DNA from 2 places in the Shewanella yunxiaonensis genome. Region 1 is predicted to be linked to the other one. Evidence: predicted binding sites of a transcription regulator. Region 1 holds the regulator's gene; the other holds the start of a gene.
What was found. The regulator sigma-54, encoded in region 1, starts transcription at its own class of promoters, with help from an activator protein. The targets are predictions, from matches to a motif close to GTTGGCACGNNNNTNGNNT.
Positions count from the first base shown of each region.

Region 2: the regulator sigma-54 is predicted to act here: its motif matches at 4,380-4,398, upstream of KDN34_RS04270 (YggN family protein).

Region 1 is NZ_CP073587.1:505,618-515,502, forward strand. Features, by position in the region: gene rapZ (RNase adapter RapZ) at 1-347, opposite strand, end outside; gene ptsN (PTS IIA-like nitrogen regulatory protein PtsN) at 344-787, opposite strand; gene hpf (ribosome hibernation promoting factor) at 787-1,077, opposite strand; gene KDN34_RS02345 (RNA polymerase factor sigma-54) at 1,107-2,573, opposite strand; gene lptB (LPS export ABC transporter ATP-binding protein) at 2,666-3,394, opposite strand; gene lptA (lipopolysaccharide transport periplasmic protein LptA) at 3,391-3,924, opposite strand; gene lptC (LPS export ABC transporter periplasmic protein LptC) at 3,911-4,471, opposite strand; gene kdsC (3-deoxy-manno-octulosonate-8-phosphatase KdsC) at 4,468-5,019, opposite strand; gene KDN34_RS02370 (KpsF/GutQ family sugar-phosphate isomerase) at 5,019-5,996, opposite strand; gene KDN34_RS02375 (calcium/sodium antiporter) at 6,037-6,993, opposite strand; gene mlaF (phospholipid ABC transporter ATP-binding protein MlaF) at 7,322-8,134, shown strand; gene mlaE (lipid asymmetry maintenance ABC transporter permease subunit MlaE) at 8,121-8,906, shown strand; gene mlaD (outer membrane lipid asymmetry maintenance protein MlaD) at 8,939-9,415, shown strand; gene mlaC (phospholipid-binding protein MlaC) at 9,426-9,885, shown strand, end outside.
Region 2 is NZ_CP073587.1:899,728-909,612, reverse strand. Features, by position in the region: gene KDN34_RS04290 (DUF4426 domain-containing protein) at 1-428, shown strand, start outside; gene rdgB (RdgB/HAM1 family non-canonical purine NTP pyrophosphatase) at 495-1,097, shown strand; gene hemW (radical SAM family heme chaperone HemW) at 1,097-2,230, shown strand; gene KDN34_RS04275 (LysR family transcriptional regulator) at 2,304-3,245, opposite strand; gene KDN34_RS04270 (YggN family protein) at 3,545-4,336, opposite strand; one part of gene KDN34_RS04265 (IS3 family transposase) at 4,549-5,426, opposite strand; one part of gene KDN34_RS04265 (IS3 family transposase) at 5,426-5,777, opposite strand; gene KDN34_RS04260 (50S ribosome-binding protein YggL) at 5,873-6,196, opposite strand; gene trmB (tRNA (guanosine(46)-N7)-methyltransferase TrmB) at 6,219-6,935, opposite strand; gene mutY (A/G-specific adenine glycosylase) at 7,103-8,203, shown strand; gene KDN34_RS04245 (oxidative damage protection protein) at 8,211-8,492, shown strand; gene KDN34_RS04240 (hypothetical protein) at 8,795-9,070, opposite strand; gene KDN34_RS04235 (MFS transporter) at 9,213-9,885, opposite strand, start outside.

The sequences.
Region 1 (9,885 bases):
ATCGCATCTTTAAGGGAGATTTTGCTCTTGGATAACGGATGTAGACGTCGGGTTTCACTGTAACGTTTAAGCAGCACCTTATCGGATGCGTTTAAAAAGAAACTGATGACTTCAGTGCCTTGTGGCAGATTTTGTATCTGACTTTCCAGGACTTTTTCCTGGTTAGGCATGTTGCGCACATCGACGCTAATCGCGACCAGTTCGTTACTGCCGCGCAGATTGTCTAACAGACTGCCAATCATGGGGAGTGGCAGGTTATCAACGCAGTAATAGCCCAAGTCTTCCAGCACTCGTAACGCTACAGATTTTCCTGAGCCTGAGCGGCCTGAGACAATGGCCAATTTCATCCGGTGATCACCTGATACAGTTCTTCTTTGGTGGTGGCTTTCCGCAGTTGCTTGAGTATCAGCTTATCACTGAGTTTCTCGGCCATCGCCGACAAAGTACTGAGATGCTGCTGACATTGATCGGCGGGCACTACCAACGCAAACAAGATGTCTACCGGTTGATTATCGATAGCGTCAAAGGGGATCGGTTCGTCGCACTTAATCAGCACGGCGATAGGATCTTTAATGTCCGGCAAGCGACCATGGGGAATGGCAATGCCATTCCCGATACCGGTACTTCCCATTTTCTCTCTGACCAGCAGACTTTCGAAAATGGCTTGGGACGACAGGTTTGGATACTGGGCTGCTGCGAGTTCGCTGATGAGCTCCAATACCTTTTTCTTGCTGCCGGGTGTGGCACATGCGGTACACTCCGGCCGCAGGATGGTACTAAGTTCCATCATGAGTATTTTGTCAGCTTTTCTTTGTATTTAATGACCTGACGATCCAATTTATCAATTAGAGCGTCGATGGCAGCGTACATATCGGTGTGTTCTGCGGTGCCGTGCACCTCTCCACCATTCAGATGTAGCTTGGCTTCGACTCGTTGTATTGCTTTCTCAACATTGAGTACGACGTGCACATTATTGATCTGTTCGAAATGGCGTTCAAGTTTTGCAAATTTACTCTCCACATAGCTGCGCAACGAGTCGGTGATCTCAATATGATGGCCTGCCAGGTTGATTTGCATAGGGTGTCCTCCATAGGGGTACTGTGGAATTACAAACTCTTACGCTGATTCGATGGTGGGATCATCATGGCTTCGCGGTATTTGGCGATGGTTCGGCGTGCCACGTTAATTCCCTGCTCAGCCAGCAACTGTGCCATTTTGCTGTCGCTGAGCGGCTTTTTCTGGTTCTCCGCGGCCACCAGTTTTTTGATAAAGGCGCGGATTGCCGTCGATGAACATTCGCCACCGTCTTCAGTACCGACGTGGCTGGAAAAGAAATATTTTAGCTCAAATATACCGCGTGGCGTATGCATGTATTTCTGCGTTGTCACTCGGGAAATTGTCGATTCGTGCATATCAACGGCTTCGGCAATATCATTGAGCACCATCGGTTTCATGGCTTCTTCGCCATATTCAAAGAATCCCTGCTGAAACTGTACAATGCAGTTAGCCACCTTTAGTAGTGTTTCATTGCGGCTTTCCAGACTCTTGATAAACCATTTGGCTTCTTGCAGGTGTCCGCGGATAAACTGGCTGTCGGATTGGCTCCGCGCACTGCGGGCCATAGCGGCATATTGCTGATTAATACTGAGTTTGGGCATGCAGTCTGGGTTGAGTTCTACCACCCAGCGACCATTTTTCTTCCACACGCTGACATCTGGGATCACGTACTCGTCATCCTGAGGCTGCACTAATAGTCCGGGACGTGGATTAAGCGATTGGATCAAACTAATCGCGTCACGCAGATCTTCTTCTCTCAAACGGGTCTTGCGCATCAGTGTGCGATAATCTTTGGCAGCGATCAGGTCAAGATGCTGTTCCAGCAGCATAATGGCGTTTTCGAGATGCGGGGTGTCATCACTATATTGCGACAGCTGGATCAGCAAACATTCACGCAGATCCCGTGCAGCGACACCGACAGGATCGAAGTGTTGGATGCGTTTCAATACCGCTTCTACTTCTTCTAGCTCGATTTCCGGATTGCCCATAGCATCCAGAATATCCTCCGTGGTTTGCGTCAGATATCCTTGATCATCAATCGCTTCGATAATTGCAGTGGCGATTGCTGCATCAGTTTCTGAGAACGGTGTCAGGTTCTTCTGCCATTCCAGGTGTTCATGCAAACCTTCAGAAGTTTCTCCCTGAAATGGGGTATCGTCATCACGGATAGGACCACTGGACATAGCCGGAGCGGCAGTAAAAACCTCATCCCAGGTAGTATCCATTGGCAGCTCTTCAGGGAGTGCCTGGCTAGTGAGTGCATCCGAGGTTTCTACCGTCGAACTATCTTCGATATGTTCGCTCGGCTCCGGTGCCTCTAAATTGTTATCGATATCATGATTGCTGTCGGTGCTTTGGTTGTCTTCATTCACTTCCAGCAGCGGGTTTGCTTCTAAGGCTTCTTGAATTTCCTGTTGTAACTCCAGCGACGACAGCTGCAGCAAACGTATTGCCTGCTGCAGTTGAGGTGTCATGGTCAGCTGTTGACCCAGTTTGAGCTGGAGTGACGTTTTCATGTTACCGCTTACCCCTACATCTTATAACTTTATAAAAATTCTAGTAATTACAGACTTTAACGTTTTAAAGCTGTAAGCGCTCCCGGTGTTTACTATAGCTTGAATTGTTCACCCAAGTACACAGCACGGACTTGTTGGTTGTCGAGGATCTCGGCAGGGGTGCCTTCGGCGATCAGTTGTCCGTGGCTGACAATGTATGCATGTTCACAAACATCAAGTGTTTCACGCACGTTATGATCCGTAATCAGCACACCCAGTCCACGTGACCGCAATTGTTCAATAATTTTTTTAATATCAATAACGGAGATGGGGTCTACGCCAGCAAAGGGTTCATCCAACAGAATGAATTTCGGGTCTGCGGCCAAGGCTCTGGCAATCTCTACACGCCGGCGCTCACCTCCCGAAAGTGACATCCCCATGCTGTCGCGAATATGGGTGATGTGAAACTCTTCGAGTAACTGTTCCAGTTGTTCTTCACGGCCATCGCGATCCAGATCTTTTCTGATCTGCAATACTGCCATGATGTTATCGCGAACAGTTAGCTTACGGAAAATACTGGCTTCTTGCGGCAGATAGCCAATACCTTTGCGAGCGCGAAGGTGCATGGGATCCATGGTCAGCTCATCTTGATCGATAAAGATCCGTCCCTTATCGCTCTGGATCAAGCCGACTACCATGTAAAATGTCGTGGTTTTCCCTGCACCATTGGGTCCCAATAATCCCACAATCTGACCTGTTGCAACCGACAGACTGACATCTTTCACGACCATTCTTTTTTTGTAGCTTTTCGCAAGGTTATGGGCGATCAAGGTATTACTCATTGCTGCTCCTGCTGGGGATCCTTTTTGGGTTGCTGCTGGTAGTTGTCAGGCTGGATGACCGTGGTCACACGATCTTCTCCCTGGCCGCTGCTGGAGGCTTGCAACTGCTGGTTTTTAAGGTCATAGACAATTTTTTCTGCAGTGGAAACGCTGCCACCTTGTTCCACCTTTGCTTTACCGATGAGCGTCAGTACGCGTTTATTAATGTTGTAGTGAATTTCATTGGCGCTGGCGTTCGCAATACGGCCATCTTCTAATTTCTGACGAAAGGTGGCCGGTGAACCTTTTGCAATCAATACTCTTTCGCCGTCTTTATCGGAACTGGATGCGTTGACTTCGGCGGCTGTGAGCTTCATTGAACCTTGGGTCACAATCACATGGCCGCTGTACACGACTTGCTTGTTCTTGATATCTGCCGACTGCGCATCCGCGGATATTTCCAGTTGTTGCAGCAGATCTTTATCAACCGCAGCAGCTGAAAGGCTGGTAAGGCACAGCATAGCAGCGAAAATAAGCTTATTTCGTTTCATAGGTTCCTTTTACCTGACTAAGCAGTTTGACCTGCTGAGCATTGAGATCAGCGTATAGCCCCAGACCTGTGATATTGAAGTCCTGACCATTGATCAGAATATTTTTGTCTGACGTCATAATCATGTTGCTAAGGTTCAGTTCCAGATAACTGGTACTGATAGATTGTATCGGTTCAGTTGGACTGATGGCGTCAATAATAACATCATTTTGCAACACCACCTTGTTGCTGTGTTTATCGAGTTGTCCTTGTAATGCGGTCATGCGCCACTCGGTCTGACCCTTGTCTGGGAATACCCAGTATACCGGATTAGTAAATACTGTCCGGTCATCCTGCTCATAGTGTTCCATGTGCTTAGCTGACACCCGACTGGAGATCATTCCGTTTTGGTCATAGCTGACACTGCGTAAATCGTCTGCTACGTAATCGGGCTGAATCACATCGGTAGACAGCTGGGTGGCTTCCGAATTGCGTTTGTTCTGTACCTGCCAGTACAACACCAGTGCAGCAGTAAAGAACGCGATAATGGCCAAGGTGACTCTGTTCATATACTCATGCCGTGTGCGGATGCAATTTTATCCTGACTCATCAGTAACAGATCTGCCAGTTCACGCAGTGCCCCATAGCCGCCATTGAGATAGGTGACCAGATGCACTAGCTGTCTGACCCGAGGATGCCCGTCAGCAACACATACGCTGAGGCCTACCTGTTGCATTACCGGCAGATCCACCATGTCATCCCCAATATAGGCCACCTGTTGTGGTGGTAGTTGATAATGTTGCAGCAGCCAGTTGAATGGCTCCAATTTATTATCAACGCCCTGAAATATATGAGGGATCCCTAGCGCCGTCATACGGTCTTCAACAATTTGTGATTTACGTCCAGTAATCACCGCGACTTGAATCCCGGCGTTGAGCAACGCTTTTACGCCATAACCGTCACGAGTGTGGAACGCTTTGAGTTCTTCACCATGGTTTCCAAGATAGATGCGGCCATCCGAAAAGACGCCATCAACGTCACAAATCAGTAGTCGTATCTGCTTGGCTAACTGCCAAATCTCATCGGCAACGGGTCCGTAAAAGCTGTCTTGCGCCATTAAATGACCCCCGCGTTGACTAAATCCAGCATATTCAGCGCCCCTATCGGATGATTTTCGGCATCGACGACAATCAAGCCATTAATGCTGCGGTCATCCATCACCTTAAGGGCTTCTGCTGCAAGAATATTAGCTTTAATTGTAATGCAGTTACGGGTCATCACATCCGCAATCCGGGTCTGACGTAAATTGACTTCTGCGTCGATTACTCTGCGCAAATCCCCATCAGTAAAGATACCTACTAGCTTGTTGTCTCCGTCAATTACCGCGGTCATTCCCAAGCCTTTTTTGGAGATTTCATAAAGGGCGTCAGTAATGCAGATATCATGATGTACCAGCGGAATGTCATGACCTTTGTGCATGACATTATCGACTTTCAACAATAGTTTACGACCTAAGGCACCCCCTGGATGAGACAGCGCAAAATCATCCTTGGTGAACCCTTTCGCTTGCAGCAGCGCAATAGCCAGTGCATCGCCCATGACTAAGGTCGCGGTAGTGCTGGACGTGGGGGCTAATCCTAATGGACAGGCTTCCTCCGGCACTTTAATACACAGGTGCAGTTGTGCCAGTTTGGCCATGGTGGATTCCGGGTTACCCGTCATGGTGATAACCGGAATGCCTTGTCGCTTGATGACTGGCATCAGGGTAAGAATTTCATTGGATTCACCGGAGTTGGAAATGGCGAGCACAATGTCGTTGTGGCTGATGACACCAAGATCGCCGTGGCTGGCTTCACCCGGATGCACAAAAAAAGCGGGCGTACCGGTACTGGCCAGCGTCGCTGAAATCTTGTTCCCTACATGGCCGGATTTTCCCATCCCCATCACGATCACTTTGCCACTGCAGTGGTAAATCATCTCGCAAGCCTGGGCAAATTCTTCAGAATCAACGTATTGATACAGGTTATCTAAGGCTTGTTTTTCGATATCAATGACTTTGCGTCCCCAATGACGCAACTGACTTGCATCTGTCATATCTTTCTCTCTTGTTTCTGTTCAACACTCAACGCGGAGGCTAGAACAGGCTAATCTGATAGCATACAAAGCTGGTAAGCAAGGCGACGCCGTGCCACCTTTTCAATTCGCGCTGCTTTTTGCTGCTCAACAGGATCAATAAGGCCAGTGCTGTGCTGGTACCTAACACCATATAAACATCCCGGCTGGCGGCTGAGGCATCTATTTCTCCGGGCGCAATTAATCCAGAAATAGCCAGCACTGCAAGGATGTTGAACAGGTTTGAACCTACGATATTGCCAATAGCCAGGTCGTCCTCTTGGCGCAGCACACCCATGATACAGGCGGCTAACTCCGGCAAACTTGTGCCAACCGCGATAATTGTGAGACCAATCACCAGATCTGACATGCCAAAATACTTGGCGATACCGACCGCACCTTCGACCATCCAGTTAGCTGCCAGTGGCAATAATATGATGCCGACCGCAATCCAGCACAAGGCTTTCCAAGTGGCGACATCTTTCGGAATATCGCTGTCGGCGTCATCCGCCAACACCTCCAGTTCTCTGTGAGCGAAAGCATGCCAGATAAGGTAGCCCATCACTGTCAGAAACAGCAGCACCAGTATTGTCCCTTCTGTACGGGTTAATTGCCGATCGGCAAGGCAGTAACCCGCAAACAGGGTGGCAATCAACATCAGGGGAATTTCCCGAAACAGTGTCTGAGAACTGACACGAATTGCGCCAAATAATGCGGTAATCCCCAAGATTAGCGAAATATTTGCAACATTAGATCCCAGAACATTGCCTATTGCGGTGTCTGGTCGCGCGGATAATGATGCCGTTGCCGCCACAAACATTTCTGGTGCGGAACTCCCCATGGCAACAATCGTCAAACCAATTAATAACGAGGGAAGCCCAAGGTTTCGAGCCAAAGCACTTGAACCATAAACAAATTTATCAGCGCTCCAGACTAAAAACAGCAGTCCAGCCAACAGTAAAAAAATATTGAATAGCATTGAACAATCGTTTTTCCCTGAACCTAGCGCTGCATTGTCGCTGTATTTGCTGGAAATTGAAAGGGCGCCTCTTCCACTGGGGCTGCCAGTTGTGTGCCGTAACTCTATTGCGTACAATTTATCGCTGATTATATAAGGCCTCTGGTTCACAGAAGGCTGTTCAGTAACGGTTCAGATTGGCGTGACTAACATGATTGGAGTGTTTCCAAGATGCAAAACATCGATGTTGGCAATCTGAGAACGTTCCGGTAACTCAGGGTTACGTCTGTGACGGGATAAGCGGCAAATCCCACTCATAAAACAGGAATTTTTAGAACTGGAAGCAAACATGAGCCAAACCCAGACTGCGTTGGTCGAAGTCAAGAACCTCTGTTTCAGCAGGGGCTCCCGGGTGCTCTACGATAAGATCAATCTGAGCATCCCCAAAGGCAAGGTAACCGCCATAATGGGCCCCAGTGGTATCGGCAAAACGACATTGCTGAAGCTGATTGGTGGTCAGCTTACTCCTGATAGCGGTGAAGTACTGTTTGAAGGGAAAAACATCCATAAACTCTCACGTCATGAGCTGTTCGATGTGCGTAAGCGTATGAGCATGCTGTTTCAAAGTGGTGCCTTGTTCACTGACATGAACGTATTCGACAACACCGCTTTTGCACTGCGTGAACATTCTGGTCTGCCAGAAGCGATTATTCGCCGTATCGTCCTGATGAAGCTTGAGGCGGTCGGGCTACGCGGTGCCGCATCCTTGATGCCCAGCGAACTTTCCGGCGGGATGCAACGACGTGCTGCACTCGCCAGAGCGATTGCAATGGAACCGGAAATGGTGATGTACGATGAACCGTTTGCGGGACAAGATCCCATCTCGATGGGCGTGCTGGTGAAACTGATCCGCGAGTTGTCTGATGCCTTATCCCTGACTTCGGTTGTGGTGTCTCACGATGTCGGTGAAGTCCTGAGTATTGCCGACTATGCCTACGTCATCGCGGATAAACGGATTATTGCTGAAGGGTCGCCGGAAGCGTTACGGCAGGCTGACAATCCGCAATTACGGCAGTTTATCGATGGTGCGCCGGATGGTCCTGTACCATTCCATTATCCCGCCATGGATTATCAGAAGGAGTTACTGGGTGCGTCTGACTGATTCTATTGCCGATCTCGGACATGATGCTCTGGGATTGATTTCCGGCTTAGGTAAAGCCGGATTGTTGCTGTGGGGGTCGTTGGTACAGTTACCTCGACCCAAAAAAGGGACACCGTTACTGGTCAAACAGATTTATGTTGTTGGCGTGCAGTCGATGGTGATCATCCTAGTTTCCGGTTTGTTCATCGGCATGGTATTGGCGCTGCAGGGCTATACCATTTTAGTGGATTTCGGCACGGAACAAAGCCTGGGGCCTTTAGTTGCCTTGAGTCTGTTGCGTGAACTTGGCCCCGTGGTTACCGCTTTATTGTTTGCGGGTAGGGCCGGTTCGGCATTAACCGCTGAACTGGGGTTGATGAAAAGCACTGAACAGCTGTCGAGTCTGGAAATGATGGCAGTAGATCCTCTGTGTCAGATTATAGCGCCGCGGTTTTGGGCTGGTTTTATCAGCATGCCGCTGCTGGCGTTGATGTTTACGGCGGTGGGGATCTATGGCGGTTATCTGGTAGGCGTTGAGTGGAAGGGTATTGATAACGGTGCCTTCTGGTCGATTCTGCAAGCTGCGGTTGAGTGGCGCCAAGATATTGTGAATTGTCTGATTAAAAGCTTTGTATTTTCCTGGGTAGTGACCTGGATAGCGTTATATCGTGGTTACCATCTGGTGCCCAACCCGGAAGGGATTAGCCGGGCCACCACTCAGACTGTGGTGCAATCAAGCTTAGCGGTACTGGCTCTGGACTTTTTGCTGACAGCACTGATGTTTGGCAATTAATGGATAATAGCGTTTAACTTTGGTAACTGATTATGTTGACAAGAAAAATTGAATTCTTGGTAGGTATGTTTCTCGTAGCGGGGATGGCGGCATTTCTGGTGCTGGTATATAAGGTCGCCAACGTAGAGGTGCGTACTTCTAGTGACACATACACTTTGACAGCCGTGTTCAGCAACGTCGGCGGTTTGAAGGTGCGTTCTCCGGTGAAAGTTGGCGGGGTAGTTGTTGGCCGTGTCAGCGGTATTTCTTTGGATCCAAAGAAAATGGAGCCAGTCGTTACGCTGACAATGGACAAGCAATACGATAATTTCCCGGAAACCAGCAGTTTATCAGTGCTGACTTCGGGGCTATTAGGAGAACAATATCTCGGGCTGACCCCAGGTTTTGTTGATGATGATGTGTCCATTCTGAAGGATGGGGATCGTATTGATGATACCCATTCGGCAATGGTGTTAGAGGATCTTATCGGCCAGTTCTTGTATAGCGCTGGTTCCAAGGATAAGAAATAAGGAGTCTTTTATGTTGAAGAAATTAATGGGTGTAATGGCAGCAGTGTGTATGCTGTTGCCGGTAGTCGTTCACGCACAAACTGCTGCAAAAGACTATAAAGATCCTTATGCCATGATTAAGGAAGTGGCAGATCAGACTTTTGCACGTTTTCATCAGGAGCAGGACAAAATTCAAGCCAATCCTGACTACCTGAAAACCATCGTCACTGAAGAGTTGATGCCTTATGTTGACTCTCGTTATGCTGCATACAAGGTGTTAGGCCCGTATCTGCAGGACACCACCAAAGAGCAGCGTGACGATTTTGTCGCGGCATTTGAAGGTTATCTGGTGACCACGTATGCCCAGGCATTTACCGCTTACACTGATCAGAAAGTTGAATTTGCCCCAGCCAGTGATTTTTCCGGTGAGCGCATGGTCGCAGTCGATGTGCAGATCGTCGATCATGACCGTCCACCTATCAAACTGGAAT
Region 2 (9,885 bases), 390 kb from region 1:
GCCGAATTCTACTGTTAGTTGTGTTATGGCTGGCTACAGTCAGCATTGCCTATGCAGAGCAGAATCTGCAGGTTGGGCATTACAACATTCACTACATGGCATTACCCAGCACGTTTCTGACGCCAGCAATTGCCCATAACTACGGAATTGAACGCACGGCTTATACCGGGTTTCTCAATATCGTCGTGCAAGACCTCAACCAACCCGGGAAACCTATGGTACCGGTAGCGATCAGCGGAATTGCCACCAACATTCTTGATGCCCGCTTTAAACTGAAGTTTCGCGAAATTCGCGAGGGCAGCTCGATATATTACCTGGCAGAATGCCCTTATCGGGATACCGAAGAGATCCGCTTTCAGCTAGTGATCCGCAAAGATAATGACCTGAATACTACTCTGGATTTTAGCCAAAAATTCTTTAACGACTAGCCTGATGTTTTGCCATCATCGCCAGAGTTTGGCTATCATTGCGCCAACTCAACGCAGGAAATATCCATGAAAAAAATTGTGTTAGCCAGCGGCAACAAAGGCAAACTGGCCGAATTTGCTGACATGCTGGCAGACTTCAATATCGAAGTTGTGCCGCAGAGCACCTTTAAGGTCACAGAAGCTGTCGAAGACGGCTTGAGCTTTGTGGAAAATGCCATCATCAAAGCCCGTCATGCCGCCAAAGCGACCGGCCTGCCTGCCATTGCCGATGATTCAGGGTTGGAAGTTGACGCACTCCATGGCGCGCCGGGCATTTACTCCGCCCGCTACAATGGCGAACACGCCACCGCGGTATCAAATTACCAAAAGCTGTTAATGGCATTACAACAACAACCTGCACCACGTACTGCGCGCTTTCAGTGTGTATTGGTATATATGCGCCATGAAAATGATCCCACCCCGATCATCTGCCAAGCATCCTGGGAAGGTGAGATTGGTGATGAAGCCAAAGGCGAACATGGTCATGGCTACGATCCGGTGTTTATCCCGCGGGGATTTCGCCAGACTGCCGCCGAACTCAGCAGTGATGAAAAGAACCAACTGAGCCATCGCGGAAAAGCGTTAAAACTGCTGCTGGAAGCCTTTCATCAGCAAGGGATTATCGATTGATGCTGACGTTGCCGCCATTAAGTCTCTATATCCATATTCCCTGGTGCGTGCGTAAATGCCCCTACTGTGATTTTAATTCTCATGCCCAGCAAGGAGAGTTACCGCAGCAACAGTATGTGGATGCACTGCTAGCAGACTTAACAGCAGATTTACCTTATGTGCAGCAGCGCTCGTTGCACAGCATTTTTATTGGTGGTGGCACTCCGTCACTGTTTGATGCCAGTCAGATAGCCCGGCTACTGCAAGGCGTAAGACAACGCATTCCCTTTAGTGATGACATTGAAATCACTATGGAAGCCAATCCCGGCACGCTGGAACATGATGATTTTGCCGCCTATCGGAAGGCCGGGGTTACCCGCGTATCGATGGGCGTACAGAGTTTTGCCACCGACAAACTCAATATTCTGGGCCGTATTCACGGCAGTGACGAAGCCAAAAAGGCAGCCAAGGCTTTGGCTAGCGCAGGTTATCAGAGCTTTAATCTGGATCTGATGCACGGCCTGCCGGGACAGGATCTACAACAAGCACTGAGTGATATTGAAACCGCAGCTGCGCTGAATCCACCACATTTATCCTGGTATCAGCTCACCATTGAGCCCAATACCCTGTTCCATTCCAGACCACCACAGCTACCGGATGATGAAGCGTTATGGCAGATTTACCGCAGCGGCCAACAACGGCTGGCAGAACTGGGCTATCGCCAGTATGAGATTTCCGCCTATGCCAAACCCGACTTCGAATGTCGCCATAACCGCAACTATTGGGAGTTTGGCGATTATCTTGGCATTGGCTGTGGCGCTCACGGCAAAATTACCTTGTTACCGCAGCAGCAACTCTTTCGCACCGTCAAAGTTAAGCATCCTAAAGGTTATCTGGCGGGGAATTACCTTTATGAAGTCAATGATATCGCTACCGACGACCTGCCACTGGAATATCTGATGAATCGTCTGCGGTTGATGGTGCCAATCCCCAAAGCTGAATTTGAAAGTCGCACCGGCCTGGCTGCATCATTATTGGATGAGGGTATGCAGCGCGGCATAGACAAGGGGCTGGTTATCACACATCCCGATAGCTGGGAACTTACCGAAAAAGGCCACTTTTTTGTCAACGAGCTGCTAGGCGAATTTTGCTGAGCGATTGATGATGGCTCCACAATAAAAAAATCCTCCACTAACGGAGGATTTTTTTAACTCAGACACCCAGGGTTTACTGACGCTTGGCAAAAATGTCGGCGTATTTTTCATCCCAAATAGGTGGGGTACCGATATGATTTTTAATGAAATCAATAAAGGCACTCACCTTTGGTGCCAAGTGTTTACGGCGCGGATATACGGCCTGTAATGGCAAGTGGTGTACCAAGTGCCACTCCGGTAATAATGGCACCAACTTACCTTCTTCGATTTCATTTTCCAGCAGGTAAGTCGCCATATATACAATACCCAGGCCACTAACTGCGGCGGATTTTAGCGCTGGCGCGTTATCAACGCGGAAGTTACCATTCACGCCGATCTCGCAGTAGTCGTCGCCGCGCTTGAACTGCCAGACGCTGTGCTCGTGCCACTCACCGTGATAGACCAGACAGTTATGTTCTACCAACTGTTCCGGACGGCTCGGCTTACCGTGATTAGCAATATAGGCAGGTGAAGCTAACAGCATGAATTGGCATTTCATTAACGGTCGAGCCACCATACCCAGCGGCAGCTGTTCTGACATGGTCAGTAACAGATCCAAACCTTCACTTACCACATCAACCTTGTGATCCAGCAAACTGACTTGCAATTCCAGCTCTGGATGGCGCGACATAAATTCGGGCAATGCCGGAATAATATGGGCAGTGCCGAAGGATTGAGAGATACCAAGTTTCAGTACGCCACGCGTGGCATCATTCAGATTATGCACACTGGCGACAGCCTGGTCGGCACCGCGTAACAATTCTTCACCTTGGGTATAAAGCAGATTACCTGCTTCAGTCAGGCTAAGACTACGAGTAGTTCGCTGAATAAGTTGAACACCAAGCTTGTGTTCCAGATCAGCTACCTGGGTACTGACCTTGGACTTTGAGATCCCCAGACGACGCGCTGCAGCACTGAAACTGCCAGCACGGGCAACATGGGTAAAAATCGCAATGGGTTCCAATAGTTCTAACATGAAAGTCGCCTTAAGCCTTTAACTTCTTTAAGTTTTTAACGACAAAGTCATCACTCCGACCTTGGGAGCAATCAACAGAAAACCTGCGAATCACACATCATTGATGAATGTGTTGCCAAGCCATCTCTAGCAACGGTGGCAGGTTAGCGTGGAAAAGTATATCAAGTCTTTGTTCGCTACTCTAACCCCATCGTTCTGTATTCGCAAAAAAGACCGGATAAATCAAATAAAAAACCCCGCACAGGAAGGATGAAGTGCGGGGAAAGGTCTACGTACAAGGAAGTTATTAATTAACGCGATTAGGGCCGACCAGAAATCAGTGGATATGCGGATAACGCAGGGACACTTTTACGCAATTGCCCTTCAATCACCTGCAATTGCTGGAAATTTTCACAAAGCGCATCGGCACGCTTATCTATCGCATCAGAACGGGCATCCATCTTCTGATCGATCGCTTCGCCAAGCTTGTCCATCTTCTCGCCAAAAGCGTCCATGCGTTCACTAAAGTCACCTTCACCATCCATCATGCTCTTACCGATATTGACCATGATGGAACCCATAGACTGCATCACCAGATCTTCAACCTGCTTGGAAAACTCTTCATCGAATGCTTTATCTATGGTGTCGTCAGTTGCGCCAATAAAATAGGTATCGCCATTGTGGTACACCACTTTACTGATACGCTCATGCAGCTTACCCATCATATCGTTGAGCTTGGCACCGGTTTCATCACCGAGCAGCGGCGTTAATGCAGTAGTTACCGCCTCATTAGCCATACTCAAAGCGTCACTTACCACACCGACAACTTCCGGCATCTGTTGAGCCATACGCTGATGATATTGATTCAGCAATTGTTTCTGTTCAGCATTGAGCGGCACTTCCTTACCATCCACATACAAGTGGTCCATCTCAATACGGTAATATTCTTTCCCTTTCTCGCCGACGACCATCTGCTGTGGTGTAAGGGTGACATCGTAATTCAGCGACACATTGCAGCTATCGTGGTGATGGCCAATTTCCATCGCGGCGGCAGACATTGCCGGTATCAATAATGCGCATCCCAGAGTCATGCCCAGCATCAGAGTTTTCATTCGAGTTATCCTTTTCAAATTATTCATCAAACTGAAAGCAGTAAAGCACACACCATGCCAAATTTTATCTTATTGTATTTTATATGAATTTTTACAACATGAATCGATATCTAGCTATGCGGTAGCGAAACACACCAGCTTTTGGTGAATATGACAATAAAGAAAGGTGAAAAGGTTGGAACATGTCCCGTCCTAAGATAGGTTGACAGTTTTTAGGCCAGCTCCCGTAGCTGGCCTTTTCTATTGTGCACCTGATTGGGTGTTGCCATATCTAAACTCAGGTGCGGTCTCATTTCGTTATATATCGCTATCGATTCTCGAACAAGTATCTTCAGCTCTTCCAGCGTTTTACATCGATACAGGAAAAACTCTTGCTTCAGTATGCCATTGACTCTTTCCGCTAGTGCATTTTGATAGCAATCATAACCGTCTGTCATTGACGGCTGAATATGGTTCGCTATCAGTTCATCCTGATAAACGGCTGCGCAATATTGCGCTCCCCGGTCTGAGTGATGCACTGCATTAGCGATATAGCGCTTATCCCTAACCGCCATTTTCAGCGCTTTCACCACGCTGTCTGCTTTCATGTCTGTACTCAAGTGATGACCGACTATCTTGCGTGATACGGCATCGGTAACCAGTGACAAATAGTGCACGCCTTGGTCTGACTCAAGATAGGTGATATCGCTGACCAGTACATGCTCTGCATCATGCAGCCCGTCTGCTTTCAGCAGGTTAGGATGCTTCTTCATCCAGTGCTTGCTAAACGTCGTTTTGGTGTAACTTCTCTTGGGTTTAACCAGCAAGCCCTCATTTCTCAAATAGGTAAAGAATCCATCCCGTCCGAGTTTGATATCCTGTTCAATCAGCATAGGTTTTATCAATGTGTAGAGCTTGCGTGTGCCCAATCGCGGCATATATTTACGCCAGTATTGTACGGAGTCTTTGATGACCGATAATTCCGTTCTCCGACTATTCATCCGGGCAACTGCCTGGTAAACACCTTGCCTTGAAATACCGACAGCACGACATGCGGCTGCCAGGTTTATTTCGCTTTTGGCTTTGGCTTGCCAGACATACCGGATAAGTACTTTTTTCTTAAACCAGCTCCGTATTCATTATCCATGATATCGACCATACCATTGAGGATTTGGTTACGCAGTTTCTCTTCGGCTAACTCACGCTCAAGGCGTTTGATAGTTTGTGCTGGGGTTTCTTTTGAATGTGGCATAAGGGGATGCTGAAAAGGTTTCGACCAATCGAGTCTACCATGCTTTCTGAGCCAAACGAGTACGGTTGTCTTGCCCTGAATGCCAAAGCGCTTCTGGGCTTGTTTGTACGTCATCTCGCCTTTTTCGACACGCTCTACGATACCTAATTTAAAGGCTAAGGTGTAATCACGTTGCGTGCGCTTACGGCTTGAGTTAGTTGATGTCGCCATAAAGAAGTCCTCTTTATGTCAACGTATTTCAGGACGGGACAACAAACACAAAAAAAGCAGTGCCATAGCACTGCCTTTCAATAAATCAGGGACGATTAACCCCACCAGATATCGTAGAGTTCGCTGATCTCTATCTCTTCGACATTGAGGCTTTTCAGAAAACGCTCAACGGCCTGACGGTCATCATCAGTACATTTACCAAGACGTTGAGTGGCGACAACGCCATCCCATAAGCGATGGCCACCGCCATGGAAACCTAGCTCACGCGGCTCAATCACTTCATTGATAAAGCGTTCTACGTGCTCATCAATAGCGTCTTCGCTCAGGCTGTCAGCAAAGCGCCAGCTCACATCGAAACCTAACTCCTGAAACTCATCAACCCGCAACTTTTTGCGCAAACGGCGACTACGAATGGCCATGGCAACCTCTCTGTTACTTTCGTTATTCGGTACGTTCGAACATCAAATCCCAAACACCATGCCCAAGGCGTTGGCCGCGGGCTTCAAATTTGGTCAGTGGCCGATAGTCAGGCCGAGCCACCACAGTACCATCAACTGACTGATTTTTATAGCCTGGAGCCTGGTTCATCACTTCCAGCATGTGTTCGCTGTAGTTTTCCCAGTCCGTTGCCATATGAAATACACCACCGATTTTTAACCGGGAACGCAATAACTGCACAAATTCTGGCTGCACAATACGGCGCTTATGGTGACGTTTTTTATGCCAAGGGTCAGGGAAAAACAGCTGCACGCGCGCCAATGAAGATTCTGGAATAGTGTGCTGCAACACTTCCACGGCATCATGATGAAACACCCGTAGATTTTTCACACCTGCTTCAGCGGCCGCTGCCAGACAGGCACCAACGCCAGGCTTATGGACTTCAATACCGATGAAATCTTTTTCTGGTGCCGCTTGTGCCATTGCCACCAGCGATGCGCCCATGCCGAAACCAATCTCCAGCACCACATCGGCATTACGACCAAATATCTGCTGCAAATCCATCGCTTCAGCCGAGTATTCCAACCCCATGCTATCCCAATGTTGCTCAATAGCCTGTTCCTGGCCTTTGGTCAGGCGCCCTTCTCGCAACACAAAGCTTTTGACTTTGCGCAGATACTTGCCTTCTTCATTATATTCAGCAGTGGTGACTTCGCTCATTATTGCCCCTGACCTGGCCAGACATCATAAAAAGAAGGGCATTATGCAAAGTTCATCGGTGAGTGCAAGCCCCGCTTGTGGAAAAGTATATCAATAAGCGATTAGTTCGCTATCAACCACAGCAATATACCTTGTACAGAGATCCGGCTAAAGCTACACTGCGGCCCATGAAAACACCGTCTTTTTCGCAACGCATTATCACCTGGTACGGTCAGCACGGCCGTAAAACCCTGCCCTGGCAACTCAATAAAACCCCTTATAAAGTATGGGTTTCAGAAATTATGTTGCAACAAACACAGGTAGCAACGGTCATCCCCTACTTCAACCGTTTTATGGAGCGCTTTCCCAATGTGGTAGCACTGGCAGACGCTGATACTGATGAAGTGCTGCATCTGTGGACCGGACTGGGCTACTATGCCCGCGCCCGCAATCTGCATAAGGCGGCGCAGTTAATCCGCGACAAACACAACGGAGAATTCCCCGAACAGTTTGATGCAGTGATGGCACTGCCAGGCGTAGGCCGCTCCACTGCAGGAGCCATTCTGTCACTGTCGCTCGGCCAGTATCATCCAATTCTGGACGGTAACGTAAAACGCGTACTGGCCCGCCACGCCGCGATTGACGGCTGGCCGGGACAGCCCAAAGTCGAGCAAGCACTGTGGCAACTGGCAACGGAACGGTCACCGACCACCGAGATTGCCCAATACAATCAGGCGATGATGGATATGGGAGCTGGCATCTGCACCCGCTCACGGCCTGCCTGTGCGCAATGTCCGGTAGCACTTGACTGTCAAGCGCAACAGATGGGCAAACAGCGCGACTATCCAGGGAAAAAACCGAAGAAAGCCATTCCTGCCAAAGATGCCTGGCTGCTGGTGATCAGACATAACGACGATATCTTGCTGCAGAAACGGCCACCTGCTGGCATCTGGGGCGGACTCTGGTGTTTTCCGCAATACGCCACTAAAACGGTGTTACAACAAGCGGTAACCACGCTGGGTTATGCACCCGACCAACTCGAAGAACTGCCAGGATTTCGCCATACCTTCAGTCACTTCCATCTGGATGCACAGCCACTGCTGCTCACATTACAGAGTGATGCCGACACGATTGCAGCGAAATTACAGCAAACTGCCGAATCGCAGGATGCGGTCATGGAAGCTGCCCCCAGTCTCTGGTATAACTTAGGCCAACCATCACGGGTCGGACTGGCCGCCGCTACCGAGCGGGTTCTGGTCGGCTTAAAACCTAGTGCAATTGAGGAGTAACAGTCTTATGGCACGCACAGTTCACTGCGTCTATTTCAACAAAGAAGCTGACGGGCTGGATTTTCAACTCTATCCGGGTGAAATCGGCAAACGCATTTTCGACAACATCAGCAAAGAAGCCTGGGCGGCATGGCAGCATAAGCAAACCATGTTGATTAACGAAAAAAAACTTAACATGATGAATGCTGAACATCGTAAGTTTCTTGAAGAACAGATGGTGCACTTCCTGTTTGAAGGCGGTGATGTCCACGTTGAAGGCTACGTACCACCAAAAGAAGAAGAGCTGTAACATTTTGAGGCTCTTCTACAAAATATAAATATCAATAGCTAATTAAATCTCGTTTAAATCTATTTATAGAGGTTTATGACTGAGACTCTCAGTTCACCAAGGGGCTAACGGTCGGCGAAAAGGCAATTGCGGTTTATGGTTTCAGCTCGGACACTAGTGCCACAACCAAACGCCCTTATTTAACCTTTGTTTCGATATAAGCTCGCCAACAGAAAAGCCAGGGCGACAGCCTTGGCTTTTCTGTCTGGAATCAGCTATCTGCTTCAGACTCACTGATTAATAAGGTTGCCAGTCATCCGCGTCTAACCTTTCGGTTTCTTGGGTTTTACCGCAATTAGTGCAATCAGGATCACCACGGCGATCACCAAGCCCTGAGTTAGCGTCATGCCATGGTTTTGAGGAACAGGTTGTTGCTGTTGAATGGCTGTAGACTGCTCACTAAGCGTTTTATTTGTAAGGATTTTCGTTTCGGGTGAGGAAACACCAGAGGCATCGTCGGCCATCATAATTTGCCATTGACGGCCACAGACCGCTGCCGGATTGACGTCTGTAGCGGCACATTTTTGCTGCAAATTCATCTGACCTCCTGTCTACCATTCATTGAATCCAGCTTAACCTAAATAAGCTATTCTTCAAATTTTCGGCTAACACGGGTCATGGCGAAAAGTAGCCAAAGGTATAACCTTTTAGGGAAATCTGGCTTTTGTGTCCAAATACAGCTTATAGAGACTGCACGGCATGACTCTTAAACCAGGTATAGGCCAGACCAGTAAGCGCCAATACAGTTCCACCAGCACATACAGCAGTCCAGCCACCGAACTGATAAAGGTTGACCGATACCCAGGATCCCAGTGCACCACCAATAAAGTAACAGGTCATATAGCCTGCATTGAGGCGATTACGCAGTTGCTGTTGCAGGCTATAAATCACATTCTGATTGCTGACATGTGTCATCTGCACCGCCAGATCCAGCAATACCACACCAGCCAACAGTAATAGCAGCGAGTTGCCTGCAAAAAACAGTAGCATCCAGCTGACAAGTGAGCAGCCGAGCCCCAGCCAGGTACCGGTATTACCTTTACCGGCATCAGCCAGTTTACCCGCCCAACGCGCTGCGGCTACCCCGGCAACGCCCGCTAAGCCAAACAAGCCGATGGTGGCATCGGAATATTCATAGGGTGGATTGGCCAACAAGAACGCCAGCGGGGTCCAGAACATGGTGAACATGGCAAATGACAGTCCGCCGAGAAATGAACGTGATCTGAGCTTGGGTTCGGAGCCGAATAAGCTCAATAATGACCGCATCAGCTCACGATAACCGATGACAGTTTCAGTCCGATAAACGGGCAAGGTTCGCGCCAGCAACAAAGTAATGAGCAGCATCGCCATCGCG